4 regions of the Cobetia amphilecti genome follow, and region 3 is predicted to be linked to each of the others. Evidence: predicted binding sites of a transcription regulator. Region 3 holds the regulator's gene; each other region holds the start of a gene.
What was found. The regulator sigma-54, encoded in region 3, starts transcription at its own class of promoters, with help from an activator protein. The targets are predictions, from matches to a motif close to TGGCACNNNNNTTGCTNT.
Positions count from the first base shown of each region.

Region 1: a site for sigma-54 is predicted at 1,967-1,984, ahead of R1T44_RS01880 (P-II family nitrogen regulator). Genes of this name have one in related genera too.
Region 2: a site for sigma-54 is predicted at 2,847-2,864, ahead of R1T44_RS09950 (DUF3305 domain-containing protein). Genes of this name have one in related genera too.
Region 4: a site for sigma-54 is predicted at 2,046-2,063, ahead of R1T44_RS03640 (NarK family nitrate/nitrite MFS transporter). Genes of this name have one in related genera too.

Region 1 covers NZ_CP136695.1:420,564-426,341, reverse strand. Annotated here, with positions in the region: gene R1T44_RS01890 (CBU_0592 family membrane protein) at 885-1,163, shown strand; gene R1T44_RS01885 (accessory factor UbiK family protein) at 1,258-1,632, opposite strand; gene R1T44_RS01880 (P-II family nitrogen regulator) at 2,070-2,408, shown strand; gene R1T44_RS01875 (ammonium transporter) at 2,440-3,687, shown strand; gene glnK (P-II family nitrogen regulator) at 3,837-4,175, shown strand; gene R1T44_RS01865 (ferredoxin--NADP reductase) at 4,306-5,082, opposite strand; gene R1T44_RS01860 (LysR family transcriptional regulator) at 5,372-5,778, shown strand, end outside.
Region 2 covers NZ_CP136695.1:2,317,950-2,323,727, reverse strand. Annotated here, with positions in the region: gene R1T44_RS09965 (helix-turn-helix domain-containing protein) at 1-457, shown strand, start outside; gene R1T44_RS09960 (helix-turn-helix transcriptional regulator) at 734-1,783, opposite strand; gene R1T44_RS09955 (formate dehydrogenase accessory sulfurtransferase FdhD) at 1,783-2,718, opposite strand; gene R1T44_RS09950 (DUF3305 domain-containing protein) at 2,927-3,484, shown strand; gene R1T44_RS09945 (DUF3306 domain-containing protein) at 3,481-4,278, shown strand; gene R1T44_RS09940 (4Fe-4S dicluster domain-containing protein) at 4,798-5,778, shown strand, end outside.
Region 3 covers NZ_CP136695.1:1,180,009-1,185,786, forward strand. Annotated here, with positions in the region: gene R1T44_RS05025 (HPr family phosphocarrier protein) at 155-424, opposite strand; gene rapZ (RNase adapter RapZ) at 411-1,370, opposite strand; gene R1T44_RS05035 (PTS sugar transporter subunit IIA) at 1,508-1,978, opposite strand; gene hpf (ribosome hibernation-promoting factor, HPF/YfiA family) at 1,988-2,296, opposite strand; gene R1T44_RS05045 (RNA polymerase factor sigma-54) at 2,957-4,405, opposite strand; gene lptB (LPS export ABC transporter ATP-binding protein) at 4,639-5,379, opposite strand; gene lptA (lipopolysaccharide transport periplasmic protein LptA) at 5,383-5,778, opposite strand, start outside.
Region 4 covers NZ_CP136695.1:815,355-821,132, reverse strand. Annotated here, with positions in the region: gene R1T44_RS03650 (CmpA/NrtA family ABC transporter substrate-binding protein) at 1-1,102, opposite strand, end outside; gene R1T44_RS03645 (ANTAR domain-containing response regulator) at 1,153-1,728, opposite strand; gene R1T44_RS03640 (NarK family nitrate/nitrite MFS transporter) at 2,291-3,649, shown strand; gene R1T44_RS03635 (hypothetical protein) at 3,771-3,938, opposite strand; gene R1T44_RS03630 (GNAT family N-acetyltransferase) at 4,078-4,650, opposite strand; gene dbpA (ATP-dependent RNA helicase DbpA) at 4,902-5,778, opposite strand, start outside.

The sequences.
Region 1 (5,778 bases), 760 kb from region 3:
CTTTACGCCCCAGACTCATGCAATTACTGAATACGTAACAAAAAGACAGGCTGTGGATAACATTACATAATCATCGCTTGTGGACATTTTTTGAGCGCTCAAAACTTCATCATTCAAGGTACTGATGCCATCGATGATCAAGCGAGCCAACGTCGGACCAGGACACCCACAGCCCGACCTCAACTCACAAGCACCAACCAACAGAAATTAAACTCAATAACTGCAGGCAGGGTGCTTGAACGATCGACTCAGCCGAGTGATGAAAGCCATGTCAGAGATCAGAGTGAGCCAGAGGAGCTCATGAGGCGCCTGGCGGAGAGGAGTCAGAGAAGGTGCATGCGCTGCGTTCGAGGACTTTGCACGAGCATCGGGTCGTTGATGCCGGGGGTTGGTGCCTGAGGACCTGGCGCTGGGTGACGGCTTACGGCTGCTTGGTGATTGAGAGCGTCTGGTGCCCTGCATCTGCATCTGCATCTGCATCTGCGGCTGCGGATCGCTCACCGGCATGATGCTTACGCTGCCGGCATTGCCGACAAACGCACGCGGCGAGTTAAAAGTAGCGGTTTTGGCAGCATTTTCCACGCATAAGCGCCTGTTTTGGCGCATTTCAGCGCCACCATTCGTCACATGGACATGGTGTGAGGCCGGCTCGATACCTGCCTGCACCAAGAAAGTGCTCATACAGGGGCGATAGCGTCCTCGAGAGAGCAACAAGAGTGCCGCCGGACGGGGACTGCTGTATATTTGATCGGTTGTCCCGGCCTTGCCGGGATGACCGCCAAGCTGTCTCACGGAACGCCGCCGCTGCGCGGCAGAGAATCGTCCAACCCACGGAAAGGGCCAGCCATTCAGGACGACTTCGGCTTGTTTCAGGAGCACTACCCATGCAAGACATGCTTGCCCCGCTGGCATCCCTGGCGGATGTGATCGGCATGCTAGGCACCACTCTGGTCGTCGGCGCCTTCTTCCTGCTGCAGATAGGCAGACTCGATGCCCGCAGCCTGACCTACAACCTGATGAATCTGAGCGGGGCGATCCTGCTGTTGATCAGCCTGTGCATCAATTTCAACCTCGCCAGCTTCGTGATCGAGATCTTCTGGATCATCGCCTCAGTGGTAGGTCTGGTGCGCTGGATGCTGGGCACTCGTCCCCAGACTGCCTGAGGCCTCCCCTCAGAATCAGCGGCGCCCATGACGCAAAAAACCGCCACGCCCCGAAAGGGCGTGGCGGTTTTGGTTCAGCCGTCACCTGACGGGATCAGGCGTCGCGCTGGCGCTCGATCTCCGCGGCGTGACTGGCGGCTTCACGCTTCGCTACCGCGGCTTCCCCCTCGTCATCCACTGGCGTGGCGGGCTCGGCAGCCGGTGCATTGCCCGCCACCAGCCCCTGCTTCTCCAGCAGTGCCTCGAGGGCGATGACCTGCTTTTCCAGCGACTCGACGCGGCTGCGCGTACGCGTCAGCACATCCATCATGATGTCGAAGTCTTCACGCGAGACCAGTTCCATGCGGTCGAATGCACCGCGCATCACGCCTTGCACGGACTTCTGCAGCTCTTCCGGGCCATGCGAGGCATCTTGCAGGCGCTCACCGATCTGCTGGGCCATACGCCCGATGACGTCATTCTTGAACATGCTGCACCTCAGCCGTTGCGGGCCGGCGGCCGCGTCGTGCGGACTGCCGGTCAGAAAATGATGACACCCCTGTACATGGGGCCGTCGTGTCCTGCTGCAAGGATACGCAACCCTGGAGTCGGGTGCATGCCCCGCATCGTCCTGCACCAGACAATCCTCATCGGCAGGCACACACCTGCACCACATTAGCACTTGCCCCCACACCCAAAGGCGCAGAAACAGCACCATTACGGTGCACGCCAGGTGACCTTCGGATTCAGCCATCTTTGCGCGGGCCGAAAGACTGTCAGCCATCCTTCGATAACCAGATGAGTTACAAGGATTTTCAGCCGCATGGCACATCTCGTGCGATGCACTTGTCAGGAACAGGCCGCCAGCTCATCTGACTGGCCATGCTTAACAAGAATGATCATTCCGGTAGCGAACGGGGGCAGCACATGAAACTGATCACCGCCATCATCAAACCCTTCAAGTTGGACGACGTGCGAGAAGCACTGGCCGACAACGGCGTGCAGGGGATTACCGTCACCGAAGTGAAGGGCTTCGGACGTCAGAAGGGGCACACCGAGCTGTATCGCGGTGCCGAGTACGTCGTCGACTTCCTTCCCAAGGTCAAGATTGAAGTGGCTGTCGATGACAGCAGTGTGGAATCGGTACTGGACGCCATCACCCAGGCGGCCAACAGCGGCAAGATCGGCGACGGCAAGCTGTTCGTCACTCCGCTGGATGATGTCATCCGTATCCGCACCGGTGAACGCGGCGCCGACGCTGTCTGAGCCCCGCGCACAATAACAAGGAGAACCCCGCATGAACGAGATCATCGAGGTCAAGTACGCACTTGATACCTTCTACTTCCTGGTCTGTGGCGCCCTGGTGCTATGGATGGCAGCCGGCTTTGCCATGCTCGAGGCCGGTCTGGTCCGCGCCAAGAACACCACCGAGATCCTGACCAAGAACGTGGCGCTGTTCGCCATCGCCTGCACCATGTACATGGTCGTCGGTTACCACATCATGTACTCGAGCGCCGAAGGCGGCTTCCTGCCGAGCCTGGGCTTCCTGATCGGTGCCGAGAATACCGCTGAGGAAGCGCTCGCTTCCGGTGGCGACATCTACTACAGCGCACGTTCCGACTTCTTCTTCCAGGTGGTGTTCGTGGCTACCGCCATGTCCATCGTCTCCGGTGCGGTCGCCGAGCGCATGAAGCTGTGGGCCTTCCTGGCCTTCGCCGTGGTCATGACCGGCGTCATCTATCCGGTGCAGGGTTACTGGACCTGGGGTGGCGGCTTCCTGAGCGCAGCGGGCTTCAGCGACTTCGCCGGCTCCGGCATCGTGCACATGTCCGGCGCTTCCGCCGCACTGGCAGGCGTGCTGCTGCTGGGCGCTCGCAAGGGCAAGTACGGCAAGAATGGCGAGATCAATGCCATCCCGGGCGCCAACCTGCCGCTGGCCACGCTGGGTACCTTCATCCTGTGGCTGGGATGGTTGGGCTTCAACGGCGGCTCCGAGCTGGTGCTGTCCAACATCGATGAGGCCAACGCGGTCGCTCAGGTCTTCGTCAACACCAATGCCGCTGCCTGTGGTGGTGTCATCGCCGCGCTGATCCTCGCACGTCTGTGGTTCCGCAAGGCTGACCTGACCATGGCCCTCAACGGCGCACTGGCTGGCCTGGTCGCCATCACTGCGGGTCCGCTGGCACCGAGCGTCGGTGCTGCCACCCTGATCGGTGCCGTCGGCGGTCTGCTGGTCGTGTTCTCCATCGTCGGTCTCGACAAGCTGAAGATCGATGATCCGGTCGGCGCCATCTCCGTGCACGGTGTGGTCGGTCTCTGGGGTCTGCTGGCCGTGCCGCTGACCAATGACGATGCCACCTTCTCCGCACAGCTGCTGGGCGCCGCCTCCATCTTCGCCTGGGTGTTCATCGCAAGCTTCGTGGTGTGGCTGATCATCAAGGCCATCATTGGGATTCGCGTCAGCGAGGAAGAAGAGTACGAAGGTGTGGATCTGGCCGAATGTGGTATGGAGGCCTATCCGGAATTCACCTCCAGCCGCAAGTAAGCCTGGACGCGACAGCACCTGCAGCATCAAGACTCCCGCCACCTGGCGGGAGTCTTTTTTCCTGACTGGATAAGCGGTGTATGCTTGAGTCAGAGACCGGCGTGACGAGCAGGCCTCGTTACCCGCACCATCACCCAAGGAGAGACACGATGAAACTGGTCACTGCCATCATCAAGCCATTCAAGCTCGACGACGTGCGCGAATCCCTGTCGGAGATTGGCGTGCAGGGTATCACCGTGACCGAGGTCAAGGGATTCGGCCGCCAGAAGGGCCACACCGAGCTGTATCGGGGTGCCGAGTACGTGGTCGACTTCCTTCCCAAGGTGAAGCTGGAAGTCGCGGTGGATGACGCCATGATCGATTCCGTGATCGAGGCGATCACCAATGTCGCCAACACCGGCAAGATCGGCGACGGCAAGATCTTCGTCTCGCCGCTGGAGCAGGTCATTCGCATCCGTACCGGCGAGACCGGCAAGGACGCCGTCTGAGCCTCTGGCGCAAGCCCCTGGCACTGACGTGCTGCCCCGACGGGTGACATGAGCACACGAAAAAACCGCAGGCCATCGGCCTGCGGTTTTTTCGTTTCAGCACTTGCCGTTCATGCGTGATGCGCGCGGATCACTTCTCGACGAAGGCACGCTCGATCACGTAGTCACCCGGCACGCCCATCTTCGGCGAGATGGCGAAGCCGCGCGCATCCAGCATGGCACTGATGTCGTCGAGCATCGCCGGGCTGCCACAGATCATGGCGCGGTCGCGCTTCGGGTCCAGCGGCGGCAGGCCGATATCCTCGAACAGCTTGCCGTTCTCGACCAGATCCGTGATGCGGCCCTGGTTGCGGAACTCCTCGCGCGTCACGGTCGGGTAGTAGATCAGCTTCTCGGCGATCTCTTCGCCCAGATACTCGTGCTTGGGCAGCTCTTCCGCGATCATGTCGGCATAGGCCAGCTCGGAGACATGGCGCACGCCGTGCATCAGGATGATCTTGTCATAGCGCTCATAGGTTTCCGGATCCTGGATGACGCTCAGGAACGGCGCCAGACCGGTGCCTGTGGAGAACAGGTAAAGGTTCTCGCCCGGCAGCAGGTCGTCCAGTACCAGCGTGCCTGTCGGCTTGCGAGAGACCATGATCTGATCGCCCGGCTGCAGGTGCTGCAGGCGTGAGGTCAGCGGGCCGTCCTGCACCTTGATGGAGAAGAACTCGAGGTGCTCCTCGTAGTTCGGGCTGGCGATCGAGTAGGCGCGCATCAGCGGCTTGCCTTCGACTTCCAGGCCGATCATCACGAACTGGCCGTTCTTGAAGCGCAGGCTGTCTTCACGCTGAGTGCGGAAGCTGAACAGCGAATCGTTCCAGTGATGGACGTCGATGACTTCGGTTGTGGTCAGACTGCTCACCTGATGGCCTCCCGGGGCGTGGCCCCTCGAATTCGATATTCTCTATTGGCATAAACAAATAACAGCTTATGACCCAATGAACTATGCAGCGATTGTAGTCACTGCAGGGTTATGCGTTAAATGGTTTATCTGGATATAGGTTATCTAGTTTACCAATATTGGTTGCGAATGAATCGCATTTCAACCTTGATCGTGCAGGGTCCGCCCGCTCTGACGGCGAATCCTGCGTTGCGTTCACTTTCGCCTCCTCATCTCTGCCCCTTCACTGCAGCATGCCCCAGGAGGTCGAATGCGCTACAGCCTTCGCCAGCTGGCCGTCTTCGTGGCGGTCGCGCGGCATGACAATGTCTCGCTGGCCGCCGACAGTCTGGCCATGTCGCAATCAGCGGCCAGCACGGCACTGGCCGAGCTGGAGCGTCAGTTCGATTGCCGGCTGTTCGATCGCCATGGCAAGCGCCTGCGGCTCAATGGCCTGGGGCGTGAGCTGCTGCCCAAGGCAATCGCGCTGCTGGACCAGGCCGAGGAACTGGAGCAGCTGCTCGGTCAGCAGGACGCCACCGGCTCGCTGGAGATCGGCGCGACGCTGACCATCGGCAACTATCTGGCGCCTCAGATCATCGGTGACTTTCTGCATCATCACCCCGCCAGCCGCGTCGAGCTGCACGTGCACAACACCCATCAGCTGATCGACAAGCT
Region 2 (5,778 bases), 1.1 Mb from region 3:
GCAGATCTCGCCGACCTTCACGGCGGTCCAGAAGCTGATTCATGGTCTCAACATCGACCTGCCGCAGTTGCTGAGCCCGCCCAAGCGCCAGAGTGGCACTCTCGGGCGTCGCGACCTGACGCGCGTCGGTGATGGCAAGTCCCACCCGACACCGACCTATGAGCACGAGCTGCTGTCGTGGCAGCTGGCGCAGAAACGCATGATTCCTTTCAAGACTCGCGTGCGTGCGCGCAGCTTCGATGACTTCCCCGACTGGGTGCGTCACGACGGCGAGGAGTTCCTGATGGTCTTGGCGGGCAGCATTCTGCTCTATTCGGAATTCTATGAACCCTTGCCGCTGGGCGAAGGGGACAGCATCTATTTCGACTCCGACATGGGTCACGCCCTGGTTTCTACCAGCGAAGAAGATGCCATCGTGCTGTCGGTGTGCACTCGCAATGATTCGGATCTGAGCTGAGCCGATTTGAAGTGAGCCGGGCTGTGTTGAAGTGAGATAGGCACGTAACGCGCTGGCGGGAAGCTAAACCGTAAAGATAGCCTTCACGCGAGCGTCACCTGGCCGGTCCATTCAAAACAACGACTTGCTTGACCATGCTCGCCGTCAGCCCGCAATAAAAAAATCGCCCACTAGCCATGCGCTAATGGGCGATTTTTTGGATGTCGCAAAGACGCTCATGCCTTGCGCCGAGTCCTGACCGCCAGCATCCGCTGGGTGTTCAGCGTACCGAGCACTTCAATCGTGCTGTGCGGCATCGCCGCGCCAGATCAACTGACCGCATTCGCGCAGATCATAGCCGCCGAGGGATTGCGCCAGCTGGATGCCATTCGGCGTGGCCAGATAGTCCAGCAATCCCTGGAAGAGATCGCGGAAATAGACATTGCGCGGCACCACCAGATCGAAGGCCTCTTCACAGACCGGAACGAAGCCGAGGCCGAACTCATTGGCGGCCGACAGCGTACCGGGGCCGACGTCCACCTCGCCCCGCGCCACCATCGAGGCCACTTCACGCTCGGAATAGGCGATCGCCAGGGTATTGAGCTGCTCGGCACGCATCTGATGGCCGGACAGCCACTCCTGCAGGAAGCGCTGCGAACCCGCCCCCTCCTGTCGCACCGCCCAACGCCGCTGCGAACCGAACAGGCCGCTTGGGTCGATGGACAGATGGCGATCATCATTGCGGATGATCAGCCCCTGGGTACGGCGCGCAAGCCGCACCATCACCCATTGGCGATAGCCATCGTGACCACGAATCAGCGCCGGGTGACGCAGCGCCGCCTCCTCCGCGCGCCCCCAGTGAATGGCGCAGACGTCAGCACGCCCCTGGCTGAGCAGATCAAGCCCCAGACGCGTGCCGGTGACGCTCATGCCATAGAAGGAGCTACCGGCATGCTGCTGATTGAGGCGCATGGAGAGCGCAGCCAGCAGCGGGTCATCACTGCCGGTGATCATTAGGCGATCCGCCAGCACACCATGATGGCTGGACTCGAGAATCCATTGCTCCACCAGGCGCCGCGGAAACAACCACTTGCCGGTCACCTTGGTCGCCGGCATGGTCCCGTCACTGGCCAGCTGATAGATCTTCTTCTCGTTGAGGTGCAGCAGGCGCGCGACTTCCTGCACCGTCAGAAAGGGGTTGTCGTGGGGGACGGGAGCCTGCCGGCCGGTGGCCGCATTCAGGGGCTCGCCTGAAGACTCAGCGACAGAGCCACCTGAAGGCGCGCCGAGTTCAGAGGAAAATCCCTGTGAGGGTATGACGCCCAGCGGCGAAGAAAGACGACTCATCACTGCGCCCCCTTGTCATATCCGGCTGCGCCGTCTGCTGAAGATGGCTTGCCTGACGCATCATGGCGCGATGACTTGAGAGCGTCGCCGGCACGCAGCGGCGGGATGGCGTCCAGCACCAGCCGCCCGGCAGGGTCCACCGCCTGGAAGTGGCGCCCCTTGGCGCGCGCGATCAACAACACGCCAAAGCGTTCCGCCAGCTCCACCCCCTTCTGCGTGACGCCGGAGCGTGAGACCAGCACCGAGATCCCCGCCTGAGCCACCTTCAGTACCATCTCGGAGGTCAGGCGGCCGGTGGTGTAGAAGATGTTGGCCCCCTGATAATCACTGTCATCATCACTCAAGGGCGCCAACCAGCTCAGCCCCGCCAGCGTATCGACGGCGTTGTGGCGGCCGACATCCTCGATGAACGCCAGCACTTCATCATCCCGACACAGGGCGCAACCGTGAACCGCACCGGCCTTGCGATAGGTCGCGTTGTGCGCCGCCAGCGCCTCCAGCAGGCGATACAACAAGGCCTGACTGAAGGGGCCTGCGTCCAGCGCGGCCAGCGATTGACGCTCCAGCAGATTGCCGAATACCGTGCCCTGCCCACAGCCGGTGGTCACGGTGCGCTTGCCGAGGCGCTGCTCGATATCCTCGGGCAGATGACGCGTCACCACCGAGGCGCTCTCGACTTCCCAGTCCACCTGCAGCGCCTCGAGGTCCTCAAGCTCACCCAGCAGGCCCTGATTGCGCAGATAACCGGCCACCAGCGCCTCAGGTTCGGCACCCAGGGTCATCAAGGTGACGATCTCGCGACGATTGAGATAGATGGTCAGCGAGCGCTCGGCGGCAATGGACTGCCGATGGCGCTCACCGCGCTCATCCATGACTTCGATGTCCAGCGTAGTGGGTAGTGTGGCGCGACTGATCGCTGGCCGTGCAGAGGGCATCATGAACTCGGGTCTCCCTGATCGAGCCGGTTGGAATGGCAATTCTTGCGCTGAATCGCCGTAGAGTACCAGCCTGATGGCAGAGCTGTCCCCGCACTGACTCACGGTGACCCTGATATCGCATGCGCCGGCATGTATCTTGCACACTAGCACCATCGCAGCATTCTTTTCAGACCCGCTTGCGGGTACAGCAGTGAACAAGGAAGCCATGTCTGAATCCATCCCTCCCCGCAGTGACGACACCCGCTGGTTGAGCGTCACCCTGGCACCCACCACGCAGAAGCTGGGGCGTTTCAGCATCGACACCTGGCGGATTGCCGACCTCTCGCCCTCTGCAACGCCAGAGACGGAATCGCACGTAGCAGAGCCTGCCACCGCTGATGAAGTAGCGCATCGCCGCATCCTGCCGCTGCAGCTTCACCTCACCGAGCGCACCGATTACCGCTACAACCTGCGCTGTGAGCAGCCGCGTCTGTTCGTCCAATGCGACGAGCGCGAAGCCGACGGCATGCAGCCCCGCGTGGTGACGGCCTGTCAGGAGGTAGCATCGCATTGGATGGATGGCGACCAGCTGGTGCTGGACGTGCCGATGCCCCCTGCCTTGATGGTGTGGCTGGAAGCCTACCTCGCGCGTCACGGCGAACGACTCGACGAGGGCAAGAAGAAGAAACGCAAGGGCGCCGGGCGCGCCAGTCAGGCAGAGCAGCTCGCCGCGACGCCCAACAAGACGCATCAGCCCGGTGATGGTACGGAAAGCACGTCATGAGCCAGCACGACGATAACGCAAGCCCTGCCAATGAAGGCCTGTTCTCGCGCTGGTCACGCCGCAAGCAAGGCGACAGCCGCCGTGAAGACCAACTGGCACAGCCGGACAGCGCCGAGGTGACCAAGGGCGACAGCCTCCCGCCGTCACAGGTGGGAGTCGCCTCTGACCACAGCGCTGACGCCCCTGCAGCGAGTGGCTCGCAGCACGAAGCCCTGGGCGGCGACAGCCCCTCCTCGGCAGCAGAGCAGTCAGCCGAACAGCCAGCAGAACAGGCATCAACCGAGAGCGATCAGCAGGCAGCAGACGCTGACAACGCTGAAGCGCCAGTCATCGAGCTGCCAGACCCCGACACCCTGACTCCAGACGCCGACATCAGCGCCTTCATGCAGAGCGGCGTGGACCCGACGCTACGCCAACGTGCGCTGCGACGTATCTTCATGGGTGGCGAGCACTCGGTGCGCGATGGGCTGGATGACTACGACCAGGACTTCTCCCAGATGCGCCCGCTCGCCGAAGGTGTCGCCGACACGCTGCGCAGCTGGACCCGCAAGGTCGAAGAAGGCCTGGAAAAGCTTGATGAGGCAAGCGAGACACCCACGGCGGATACGGCGCAGGAGACAGACGACCAGATCGCTGAGCAGGCGCCTGACGGTGAGGTGCCAGTGGGCGAGTCACACGCGACGCCCAGCGACGAGATAGTCGAGTCGCCTGACCCGCAAGCAATACCAGCAGAAGACTCGCGCGAGCCAGCTCCCGCGTCAGATGATGACAGCGGGGTCCGCCACAAGCCGTGACCCGGGCTGGCCCCATAAACGCCTCCAGCGCCAGGGCTGAGCGCGTCAGGGCTCAGGACACCAGGGCGTCAGGATGACGCGCCGCACAATCAAAATGCGTCATTATGACCCACGAGAAAGCCGGATACGCCTGACCGAGGTCATCCTGATGCCTCATGGGTCACCCTGACGCGCCTCATCAAGGCGCACTGACTGCAACGCACATGCAAGATTCAGCATGACATGCCAACCCTTGAAGATTATGACTGACGTCAACCGCCTGCGCTGATGAGTGCCTGCGCGACCTGACCGCGCCCCTCTTCTCGCCGGGCGTGAAAACAGCAATGTCATCAACAGCATGCAAAGATGGTTGGCCTGTCATGAATCCCCCACTGAACGACTGTCGATCGCCGACCCGGCCCTAACCGCGAAAGACCGCGAAAGACCGCGAGAATCAGCGACGACCGGGACCTGCATCATCCGCCTGCCACCTGACGGCAGCTTGCATGCAAGGTCCGCCACGACCGAATAAGGATGAGGATGCTCAGCTCAAGCCTCGAGAGCGCTCAGCGCGCCCTCAATCAACAAGCACGCCAACGCGCCCTGTCATCCGCCATGGGTGGCTCGCCTGCCTCCAGTCTGCCGCTGTTGGCGACGGATGCCGGTAGCGCCCCCATCCGCTATCACAGTCAGGGACGCACCGTGATCATCGGCAGCGAAGCACGAGTGCGAGCACTGGCGAGTCTGCTGACCCGCCTGCCGGCTACCGCTCAGCTGCCGGTGGCACTCTTGATCAGTGAGCAGGACAACAGTGCGCTGGTGACGATGGATGAACAGCATCTCGCCGCCAGTGAGTCGCTGCCTGCGCACAGTGCTCCGCGTGACATGCTCGCGCTGAGCGGTCACCTCGGCCAGTTCAGCCTTGCCAGTGATGGCGTCAATCTGGCCGCCGCGCTGGTGCCGGCAGGTGCCGGCAGCGCGACCCATTTCGACCTGATCGCCGACCTGTCCAGCCAGCCGCTCAACCAGGCGGAACTGCCACCGCCCGGTTATCTGCAAGCCGGCGCGGACGTCATCGCCGAGCTGGATCAGCTGGTCGCCGATACTGAGGCCTCTCAGGAATCACTGTCACAGCTGACCGCCTGGGCGATGCAGTTCGCAGGCCTGATCGGCAATTTCGACAAACCGAATTACGTGACCGTCAATCTCGATACCTGCGCGCATTCCAGTGCCGGCAATATCGGCTGTACGCGTTGCCTTTCGTCGTGCAGCGCTGATGCTATCTTCTCGGTAGCCGGTCGTCGCAATGCGCATATCGAGATCGACCCTTACCTGTGCCACGGCGCAGCCAGCTGCGTCAGCGCCTGTCCGACCGGCGCGCTGAGCTTTACCCAGCCCCCGGCCGAGCAGCGCATGGAGCAGATCCAGCGCCTGCTGGAGCGCTATCAGGATGGCGGTGGCCTCTACCCGCTGCTGCGCTATCGCCTGGAGCAATCCCCTGCCTCGCAGACTGCCCTGGCG
Region 3 (5,778 bases):
ATGGAGCTGCCCAAGGGAGCTACCAGAGGGGCTGGCCGAAAAGGGATCTGACCGAAAGGAAGGCTGCGCGCAAAGGGCGAGAGGGGCAGGGAGGCGAGAGCCAGATGAACGGGCCGCGACGCACAGCCCTGATGCACAGCGCTGTCAGTGGCGGTTATTCGTCTTCCTCGAAACGCGCCTCGAACAGCGCCTCGATGGCCAGCATCGCCTCATCGGCCTGTTCGCCCTCGACATCGATCAGCAGCGTGGTGCCGCAGGGCGCGGCCAGCATCAGCAATGCCATCACATTGGCTGCATTGGCGCGTCGCTCGCCATGGCTGACCATCACCGTCGCGCAATAGGGCGCACAGCAATTGACCAGCTTGGTGGCTGCGCGGGCGTGCAGCCCGCGGCGGTTGGTCAGCGTCAGCTCACGAGAGGCCATCGCGATGCTCCTGCTGATGCTCTTGCTGATGCTCTTGCTGATGCTCTTGCTGATCATTCGTCTCACCCGCGTTGCTCAGCGCGGTATGAATGCCCAGCTCGCGGTGACGCAGGCGCACCTCAGGCAGGCGCTCGGCGAAGTAGCTCGCCAGCTGCTCGCACAGGTAGACGCTGCGATGCTGGCCGCCGGTGCAGCCCACGGACACCGTCAGGTAGCTGCGGTTGCTGTCCTGATAGGCGGGCAGCCAGCGTTCCAGCCAGCCGGCGATATCGTCATGCATCGCCTGGACGGTGGGGTAGCGCTGCAGGAATTCGGCCACGCTGTCGTCGCGCCCGGTATCGCCGCGCAGATTGATGTCCCAGTACGGGTTGGGCAGGCAGCGGGCATCGAACACCATGTCGGCGTCGGTCGGCACACCATGCTTGAAGCCGAAGGATTCAAAGGTCAGCGTCAGGTGGCGGGAGCTGTGCTGGGCGACTTGCTCGGTGATCCGCGAGCGCAGGTCGTGCACGCTCAGGTTGGTCGAGTCGATGACCAGATCGGCCTTCTGGCGAATGGGAGCGAGCGTCTTCTGCTCGATCTCGATGGCCTCGGCCAGGGTATGGTCGTTGTCGCGCGTCAGAGGGTGACGACGACGGGTCGCCGAGTAGCGTTCCAGCAGCACTCGCGAATCGGTGGTCAGGTAGACGACCTGCACGTCCATGCCGCTCTGGCGGACGTTGTCGAGCAATTCGGGGAAGCGGGTCAAGGCTTCCGGCAGGTTGCGGGCATCGATGGAGACCGCGATGCGCCGGCGCGCCGGGCTGTCCTTTTCGAGCTGATCGACCAGTGGCGCCAGCAGCATGCCGGGCAGATTGTCGATGGCGTAGTAGCCAATATCTTCCAGCGCCTGGAGAGCGATGGATTTCCCGGAGCCGGAGCGGCCGCTGATGATCACGATCTTCATGAAGTGCTCTCCAAGGGCGAGGTCAACGTCGAAAGAATGCAGGGGTGGGGCAGAAGGCTGCCCGCTATCAGTGCGCTGTACGTCGGCCGATGGAAGGCCAGCAAGACGAAAGCCCGGACAATGTCCGGGCCTGTCATTCAGCGCGCCGGTAATTCGGCGATGGCTTGGGTCAATGCCTCAAAGAGTGCACGCTGGCTGTCTGCCTGGCGCAGGGCCGAGCGATTGGTCGGGGAGTTGAGCAATTCCGCGACCTGCCCGAGCAGCGTCAGATGGGTCTCATCCGCTTCCTCAGGCACCAGCAGCACGAACAGCAGATCGATGGGTTCTCCGTCGATGGCATCGAAGTCGATGGGTTCACCGAGCTTCAGAAACGCAGCGATTGGCGTCTTGCAATGCGGGCTGCGTGCATGGGGCACGGCCACACCGTGGCCAATGCCGGTCGACCCCAGTCTCTCGCGCCCGATCAGGCGCGAGAAGACTTCCTGGCTATCCAGGCTGGGAATGTTCTGTGCGATGAAGGTGCTGAAGAATTCAAGCACCCGCTTCTTGCTCCCCCCGGGGACACCGTAAAGCGTGCGCTCGGGGGGAAGGATCTGATCAAGTGTCATGGCTGAAGGTCAACGGGTCCCGGTGCCCTGAGAGCGAGCCTGGGACTTTTCCTTGTGTTTGACCAGCTGGCGATCCAGCTTGTCGGCGAGCGCGTCGATGGCAGCGTACATGTTGGGGTCTTCTGCCAGGGCGTGGAGGTCAGCGCCTGCCGCGTGCAAGGTGCAGGCAGCCTGCTGGCGCTCCTTCTCGATCGACAGTGTCACCTGAACATTGGTGATGTTGTCGTAATGCCGTTCGAGGCGAGCGAGCTTCTCGTTGACGTAATCGCGGAGAGGATCGGTAAGTTCCACATGATGCCCGGTGATATTCACTTGCATGGACACGCTCCTTTATCCAGCGGGTTGCCATTCAATTGTAACCCTTTTTGACTACGAGCAAACCCTGATCGGACGCTCTGCAACAGGCTTGACGGCCACCGTCTGGCGATGTTTTCGCTCCCTTGCCAGTGGCGTCAGATGTCGTGAGCGTCTGTACCGACAATGCCCAAGCTTTGCGCAAAGATCAACGCTGCGCTGCATCGTGGCTCAGTGCTTGTCTTCAACTCAGTGAGGGGTATCGGAGTGGACTTCAAGGGCACGTCTGGTGGGTGGTGCGTGAAAGACGCGCAAGAAGGCGGGTTTTCGTCGCCAATCCCTGCATGTACGTCGCCTTTCAGGCGCTTCGATTGCGTCGAGCAAGCGGCGTTCCGGGAGGTTCTCCGGGTGTCATCCAGGTGCAATACGCGCAAAAGTGACTTTAAAAACATGCGATTGACGGTGAATGACGCTGCCGGAAAGGCGGTTTTTTACCGTCATCCTGCGCGCCGTCATGGCCCATGACGGGCAATTGATGAGCGGTTGACGGCATGACAGAGCGCACGACAGGCGTACCGCTACCCGCGAAGTCAGAGGCTGATGAGCGGAAAATCCAGCGCTTGAGGTTGGCGGCGGCTGCCATTGTGGAGGTGAAAGCAGGGCATGGCAGCCGCAGGTGACGCGTCAGGCCAGACGCTTGCGCTCGCTGGAGGAGGGGATGCCCATCGCTTCGCGATACTTGGCCACGGTACGGCGTGCGACCTCGATGCCATCGCTGGCGAGCAGATCGACCAGCCGTGAGTCGGAGAGAGGCTTGCGGGCCGGCTCTTCCGCGATCAGCTTGCGGATGCGGGCACGAATGGCGGTGCTTGAGTGGGCGTCGCCACTGCCGCTGCCACCGACCTGGCTCGAGAAGAAGAACTTGAGCTCGAAGACGCCGCGCGGGGTGTGGATGTACTTCTGGGTCGTGACCCGCGAGATGGTCGACTCATGCATCTCGACCACTTCGGCGATGTTGGCCAGAATCAGCGGCTTCATGCCTTCCTCGCCTTGCTCGAGGAAGTCGATCTGGCGCGCCATGATCTCGCGGCCGACCTTGAGCAGGGTGTCATTGCGCGATGACAGGCTCTTCATCAGCCAGCGGGCTTCCTGCAGGTTGTCCTTGAGGAAGGTATTGTCGGCGGACTTGTCGGCACGCTTGATCAGCGCGGCGTATTCCGGCTGGATGCGCAGCTTGGGCAGCGCTTCCGGGTTGAGCTCGACCTGCCAGCCGTGGCGGGTATGGCGTACCAGCAGGTCAGGGATCACGTAATCGCTGGCGGGCTCGCCCCAGGCGGATGCCGGACGCGGGTCGAGCGCGCGCACCAGGCGGATGACGTGATCCAGCTCGTCATCGTCGAGGCTCAGGCGGCGCTTGAGCAGCTTGCGGTCATCGTTGCCCAGTGCCTCGAGGAATTGACGTACCAGGCGGCGCGCCTGCGCCAGCAGCGGCAGATCATCCGGCAGCAGTGCCAGTTGCAGCAGCAGGCATTCGCGCAGATCACGGGCGAAGACGCCGGTCGGGTCGAACTGCTGCAGACGCAGCAATACCTGCTCGAGTTCGGAGGCCTTGAGGCCGGGCAGGCCCTGGCCGCGCAGGCCATCGACCAGTTCGTCGAGTGACAGGCTCAGATAGCCGGCACCGTCGACGGCATCGATCAGGCTCTCTGCCATCTGGCGTTCACGGCCATCGAGGTCGGTCATCGCCAGCTGCCAGCGCAGGTGGTCCTGCAGGCTCTCGACGCTGGTATTGCGATCGAAGTCCGGCCCTTCTTCACTCCCGCTGCCACTGCCGGAGCTGGTCAGGCTACCGGCGTGGTCCTGGTAGAGGTCCGACCAGTCACTGTCGAGGGGGTATTCCTCGGGAATCTCGCTCGAGGAGTCGGCAGTGGAGATCTCGCTCGAATCCTGTGTCTCGATGACATCCAGCGACTCGTAGTCCTCGTCGAGCTCCAACATGGGGTTGGACTCGAGGGCTTGCTGAATCTCCTGACGCAGGTCGAGCGTCGACAGCTGCAGCAGCTGGATCGCTTGCTGGAGCTGCGGCGTCATGGTCAGCGAGGTGCCGAGGCGGAGTTGCAGGGTGGGTTTCATGGAGTCAGTCAATTCACGGCAAAGGAACGTGCCTACTACGCTATACCGTGACTCGGGGCACTGACAAGTGGTTGTCATGAATATTCAAGCAACTTGCATGCCATGTTTCCACCAAGGTGGTATGGACGTCATGCATGCGTCTGATGTCAGACATGAAAAAGCCGCTACGCGATAAAATCACGCAGCGGCTTTTGAAGCTTTCGCCTCCGGTGGGCTCAGCGCATTCGCTGACCCTAGAGCGTGAACTCGTGGCCCAGGTAGACGTCGCGCACCTGCTGGTTGGCCAGGATGGAGTCCGCATCACCGTGGGCGATGATCTGGCCATCGCCGACGATATAGGCGGTGTCACAGATATCGAGCGTCTCGCGCACGTTGTGGTCGGTGATCAGCACGCCGATGCCACGATCGCGCAGTTGGCGCACGATGCTCTTGATCTCGCCCACCGAGATGGGGTCGACGCCGGCGAAGGGCTCATCGAGCAGCACGAAGTCCGGCTCGGTGGCAAGCGCCCGGGCGATCTCGACCCGACGACGCTCACCACCGGACAGGCTCATGCCGGCGCTGGCGCGGATGTGCGTGATGCTGAATTCCTCGAGCAACTCTTCAAGGCGTGCCTTGCGGCCATTGCGATCCAGGTCCTTGCGGGTCTCCAGGATCGCCATGATGTTGTCGGCCACCGACAGCTTGCGGAAGATCGACGCCTCCTGCGGCAGATAGCCGATGCCGGCGCGTGCGCGCTGATGCATGGCGGCAGCGGAGAGGTCCTTGTCATCGATGGAGACGTTGCCGGCATCGGCGCGCACCAGTCCGACGATCATGTAGAACGAGGTCGTCTTGCCGGCGCCATTGGGACCCAGCAGGCCGACGATGTCGCCCTGGCGGATCTCCAGCGAGATGTCCTTGACCACCTTGCGGCCCTTGTAGGCCTTGGCCAGATGGCGAGCGCTCAGCGTACGCGGAGTAGCAGCAGTCATGACTCAGTTTTCCTTGCTGGCATTGGCGCCGCGCGGCGTCAGAGTCATGTGCACGCGACCGCCTTCGGTCTGCTGTGCCGTCTTGTTGTTGTTGGCGTTCACCTGGCGCTTGTCGAGGAAGTACTCCACGTAGCCGCCTTCGAAGGTGTCATCGCCTTTTTCGAGACGCGCGTCGCCGACCAGCTCCACGCGGCGCTCCAGTGCATGGTAGCGGATGGTGTCGGCCCAGCCCTTGACCAGCTTCTCGTCGGGCGCGGGCTGCTGTTCCAGGTAGGCACGCTTGCCGGTGGCCTTGACCAGCGAGATCTCGCCGCTGCCGGCGCGGCTGATATCGACGCGGCTGGCATCGAGTTTCATGCTGCCCTGGCGCATTTCCACCTGGCCGGTGTAGGTGGCGGT
Region 4 (5,778 bases), 360 kb from region 3:
CCGCCACCGGCACCACCATGCCCAGCTTGCGGGCCGCCGTGCGGTAGAGGTCCGGGCGCACACAGCGTGTCAGCGTCGCCTCGAGATCCTCGTCATTGAAGCCCTGCAGATGCCCCCAGCGCTGCATCTGGGCGATGTACCAGCGGGTCTGGGAACGCCACGGGAAGTTGGCCGCATAGCGATGGAAGATGGTCCAGCCGGGATTGTGCTGCTGGAAGTCGTCCACCGACTGCTCGACATCGACGTCTTCCAGCCCGCGCGTCACCACGCTCATCGGCACCTCCGGCATGCCCTCGTCGTGCAGCCACTCGGCGGCTCTGGCCCGATTGCCGGGGCGGTCCAGCCAGGCGCAGGCATTGAGCAGCGCGCGAATCAGCGCCTGATGCGCCAGCGGATGCTGCTCCGCCCAGTCCTCGCGCACGCCCAGCACCTTTTCCTGCCCGAAGCGCCAGATATCGTGACTGCCCGCCACCACCTGCCCCATGCCCTGCGCCGCCGCCAGGCTGTTCCAGGGCTCACCGACACAGAAGCCATCCAGCGCACCGCTGGCCAGCTGCGCCGCCATCAGCGGCGGCGCCACGGCGCGCATCTCGACGTCGCGGTCCGGATTGATGCCGCCCGCCGCCAGCCAGTAACGCAACAGATAACGGTGCGAGGAGAACGGGTGCACGCTGGCCAGCTTGAGCAGCGGCTCACCGCGCTGCTTGCGCTCGCGCACATGCGCCGCCAGCGCCTTCGCGACCTGCAACGGACTGGATAGGTCGTGGCCGTCCTCGCCGAGGGTGGCCATCAGCGCGCGCGACAGCGTGATGGAGTTGCCGCCCAGATTGAGCGTCATGGCACTGATCACCGGCGTGGCGCGGCCATCCAGGCCCAGAGTCGAGGTCAGCGGCATCAGCGCCAGCATCTGCGCACCCTGCAGCACACCGGTCTGCAGGTCATCACGCAACGCCGCCCACGAGGGTTGCCACTTGAGTGTCACCGCCAGCCCCTCCTCGCGGAAAAGCCCCAACTGCTCAGCGACCACGAAGGGCGCGGCATCATTGAGTGGCATCAGGCCCAGCGTCAGCTGATGGCCATTCAGGGGTACATCTGTGGGCATCACGCACACCTCTTGAACGATCGAGAGAGAAGGACAGTACGGCGACCGGCTCAGCGCCGACGCGCGGCCTTGAGCAGCTCATCGGCCAGCTCATGCAGGGCCAGGCGCCGGTTCATGGCGGTCTTGCGCAGGTATTGGTAGGCGGCATCTTCACTGAGCCCACGCGTCTCCATCACCACGGCCTTGGCACGATCGACGCTGCGCCGCTGCACCAATGTGGTCTGGGTACGGTTGAGCTCCCCCTTGAGCGCACGGTGCGCCTCGAAGCTGGTGATGGCGACCTCGACCATGCTGCGCACCATCGCTGGCATGACGTGGTCCACCACATAGGCCGAGACACCGGCGCCGGCCGCCTCACGCACGAGGTCCGGGGCATCTTCACTGGCCAGCATGATCATCGGCTTGGGATAGCGTCGCCCCAGCTGGCCGAGATGCTCCAGGGTGTCGCGGCTGGGCAGGTCGGCGTCGATGATCACCGCATCGGGCTGATGCTGCTCGACCAGCGCGTGCAGGTCCTCGTGCTCGTCAACGCGCAGCGCCACCTCGAAGCCGGCGCTCAATAGCGCCTGCTCCAGCGCGGCGGAGCGCTCACTGCGGACATCGACGATCAGCACGGTCACGGGCATGTCAGGTTTCCTTGGGTCGGGCATGAGACTTGCCGTACACCCAAGCAGGATTCGTGCCGCAATCTGGTGCAACCCTGCGGCCAAGGGCCTTCAGAGCGGCCGAGCCGAAAGCGTCGCTGCACTGCAATGAGGCACGCGCCTGCCCGACCCTCCCAGCGCCATTCGCGTGCGCCAGACTGGTACCTCGCGCCTCGATGACGCACCGCCAGCGCGCATCGAGCGCGCACCCAGCCCGGGGCACCGCCTGCGCATGCCAACCTATTGCCCTCGCCAAGCCATTGATCTTCTGGGACTTGTCCCGCCCACACCCCCGCAACTGGCGCGCTACTTGCTTTGTTCCTGTCACTTGCCGCACAGACGCTCTGCTGCCGGCAACCATGGCATCACCGACTGCTGCCATCGCTATCCATGACGTGGACCAGGCTCTTCGGAGTACGAGTGCGTCGAACCAGGCCCCTCAATGACGAGGCGCCCTTGCTGTCGTTCATTCACAGCCGTTCGACCACTCGCCGAGCACACCTGACTTCGTGCCCGGCACCGACGCTGAATCAGGAGCCCACTCATGGATATCCGCAACAAGGCCAGCCGCATCCGGCTGTTCAGCTTCAACACCCCGCAAATGCGCGCCTTCCACATGTCGTGGTTCGCCTTCCACGTCTGCTTCTTCGGCTGGTTCGGCATCGCGCCGCTGATGGCCGTGGTGCGTGACGACCTCGGCCTGACCAAGACCCAGATCGGCAACACCATCATCGCCTCCGTCGCCATCACGGTGATCGTGCGTCTCGCCATCGGCGTGCTGTGTGATCGCATCGGGCCACGCAAGGCCTACACCTGGCTGCTGTGCCTCGGCTCGCTGCCGGTGATGTGCATCGGCTTCGCCGACAGCTTCGAATCCTTCTTCCTGGCCCGCCTGGCCATCGGTGCCATCGGCGCCTCCTTCGTCATCACCCAGTACCACACCTCCGTGATGTTCGGCCCCAACGTGGTCGGCACCGCCAACGCCACCACCGCGGGCTGGGGCAACCTGGGCGGCGGCACCACCCAGATGCTGATGCCGCTGGTGATGGCCGGCCTGCTGATGCTGGGCGTCGAGCAGACCCTGGGCTGGCGTCTGGCGATGGTCGTGCCGGGCATCGTGCTGTTCCTGACCGGTATCGCCTACTACTTCTTCACCCAGGATGCGCCGGACGGCAACTTCAGCGAGCTGCGTGAGCGCGGTGAGCTGCCCAAGGCCGAGAAGGAATACAGCATGCGCGCCACCTTCGGCGCGGCAGCACGCGACATCCGCGTCTGGGCCCTGTTCCTCGTCTATGGCGCCTGCTTCGGGGTCGAGCTGACCATCAACAACGTCGCCGCCATCTACTTCTTCGATCACTTCGATCTCGACCTCGCCACCGCCGGTCTCATCGCAGGGCTGTTCGGCCTGATGAACCTGTTCGCCCGCACCCTGGGCGGCGTGTTTTCTGATCTCTTCGCCCGCCAGTCCGGCCTCAAGGGCCGCGTGCGCTGGCTGTTCATCGCGCTGCTGTGTGAAGGCGTGGCGCTGGTCGGCTTCGCCCAGATGGAAACCCTCGCGGTGGCCATCGGCATCATGCTGGTCTTCAGCCTCTTCGTGCAGATGGCGGAAGGCGCGACCTTCGGTATCGTGCCCTTCGTCAATCGCAAGGCACTCGGCGCGGTCGCCGGTATCGTCGGTGCGGGCGGCAACGCGGGCGCGGTCGCCGCGGGCTTCCTGTTCCGCAGTGAGGAGCTGACCTACCAGGAAGGCCTGATGTACCTGGGCATGGGCGTGATCGTGATCTCGCTGTTCGCGCTGCTGGTGCGTTTCAGCGCCGCCACCGAAGCCGAGGAAAGCCGCGCCTACGACGCCGCCGTCGCGGACCGCAAGCAACAGAGCGAGCAGCAGCCCGCCTCGGCATAAGCGGATTGCTTTCTCCCCTAGCCAGACACAAGAAGGCCCCACCTCATGGGAGGCGGGGCCTTCTTGTGTCTGTCGACAGCTCAGGTCAGCGGCGATTCATCGCGGCGCTGACAGCCGAGCCTCAGCTATCGGTGGCGTTCTCGACGCTATCACCGGCTTCCTCGACGGCGTTGTCCATCTTCTCACCGGCCTTCTCCATCGGGCCTTCGTCCTCGCAACCGGCGAGCGACAGGCCACCGAGACCGAGCATGGCAATCATCAGCGAACTACCCAGAGTCTTGAGCTTCATGATGTCTCTCCTTGAATCATCGGTCGGAATGACGCGACAGCTGCCATCTCACGCAGGCTGCCACGTGGTGTTACCCATGACATGGAGCGGGAGCCTTGCCGTTTCAAGGGTCACGCAACGCCGAGTTGCCTGTTGCTGATCAAATACCCAGCTCAGAGAAGGTATCGGGAAACTGCACTTCACCGCCCAGCCCCTCCAGATAGTCCGGCAGCAGCTCGAAGGCGACGAAGGAACCCGGCACGTCGTCATGATGGCAGTAGAGCCCGTAATGACACGCCGGATGAAAGCCCAGATGGGTATAGAAATCCGCATGGCCTGCCGCCACCACGGCCCCCGCCCCCAGCAGCCGACAGCGCTTGACTGCCGAGATCACCAGCCGCTTGCCGATGCCGTGACGCTGATGCTGGGGCAGCACCGCCAGCGGCGCCAACGCCATCAGCACGCGGTCCGGATAGCCGGAAAGCTCCACGCGCGACACCATCACATGCCCCAGCAGGCCGCCCTCGCCTTCACTGAGGTGGCGGCCGGTTTCCGGGTCGGTGACACGCTCGGCCACCAGCGAAATCTGCGCCAGATTGCCTCGACGCAATCTGTCACCCAGGCGCGCTTCACGATGGCCGGCAAAGACGGATTCATGAATGCGGTAGATGCGCTCATGATCAATGAGACGTTCTTCACGAATGCGAAGATTATCGACGGCGTTGGCAGTCATCACGAGGTACCGGATCAGCGCCCTGATGGTCAGGGACGTTACCTCAAGCTTAGCCACCGCCCGCAGCGGCTGCGAGCGTCAATCTGCTGCTCAAAAAGCACGATGCCCGCCGTGGTGGCGGGCATCGCTTGGGGTGATATCAAGGTCGCATGGCAGATGAAAAGCCTGGTTCAGCCCCTCTCAGGCTTCTCGCCGCTACCGGTCAGACACGTCGCCGACACTGCTCGAGCATCGCGCCGACGCCGCCCGCCTCAGCTCTTGAGACGACGCGCGCGGAAGGAGCGCCCCTTGAGCTTGCCATTCATCAGCTGGGTGAGTGCCGACTTGGCGACATCACGCTCCACGGCGAGGAAGGTGGTCCGCGCCAGTACCTTGATCTTGCCGATCTTGCTGCCTTCCAGGCCGCCGTCACCGGTCAGCGCGCCGAGGATGTCGCCGGGGCGCAGCTTGTCCTTCTTGCCACCGTCGATCTGCAGCGTCGCCATGCGCGCATGGAACGGCTCGCGCGTCAGCATGCTTTTCGAGGGCAGCGGCTCGACTTCCAGCGTCTGCTCGAGGAATTCGCCCAGCCTGGTCAGGCGATAGTCTTCCTTCTCGGTGTAAAGCGTGCAGGCGATACCGGAGCTGCCCGCACGGCCGGTACGCCCGACACGGTGCACGTGGGCGTCGAGATCACGCGCGATCTCGTAGTTGAACACCGCATCCAGCGCTTCGATATCCAGCCCGCGCGCCGCGACATCGGTGGCCACCAGAATCGAGGTGCTCTTGTTGGCGAACATCACCAGTGTCTGGTCACGCTCGCGCTGTTCGAGATCACCGTGCAGCGCCATGGCACTGAAGCCGTGCTCATTGAGCGCGTCGCTGACTTCCTGCGCCTGACGCTTGGTGTTGCAGAACACCACGCTGGATTCCGGGCGGTACTTGAGCAGCAGGATACGCAGCGCCTCGAAGCGCGCCTCGTCATCGGCGACACGGTGGAACAGCTGACGGATGCTGCTGTCATCGTGGGTGGAGGCCACCTCGATGCTGACCGGATCACGCAGCATGCGCTCGGCGATCGGGCGCACGCCATCGGCGAAGGTCGCGCTGAACAGCAGCGTCTGACGCTCCTCCGGGGTCTCGGCGACG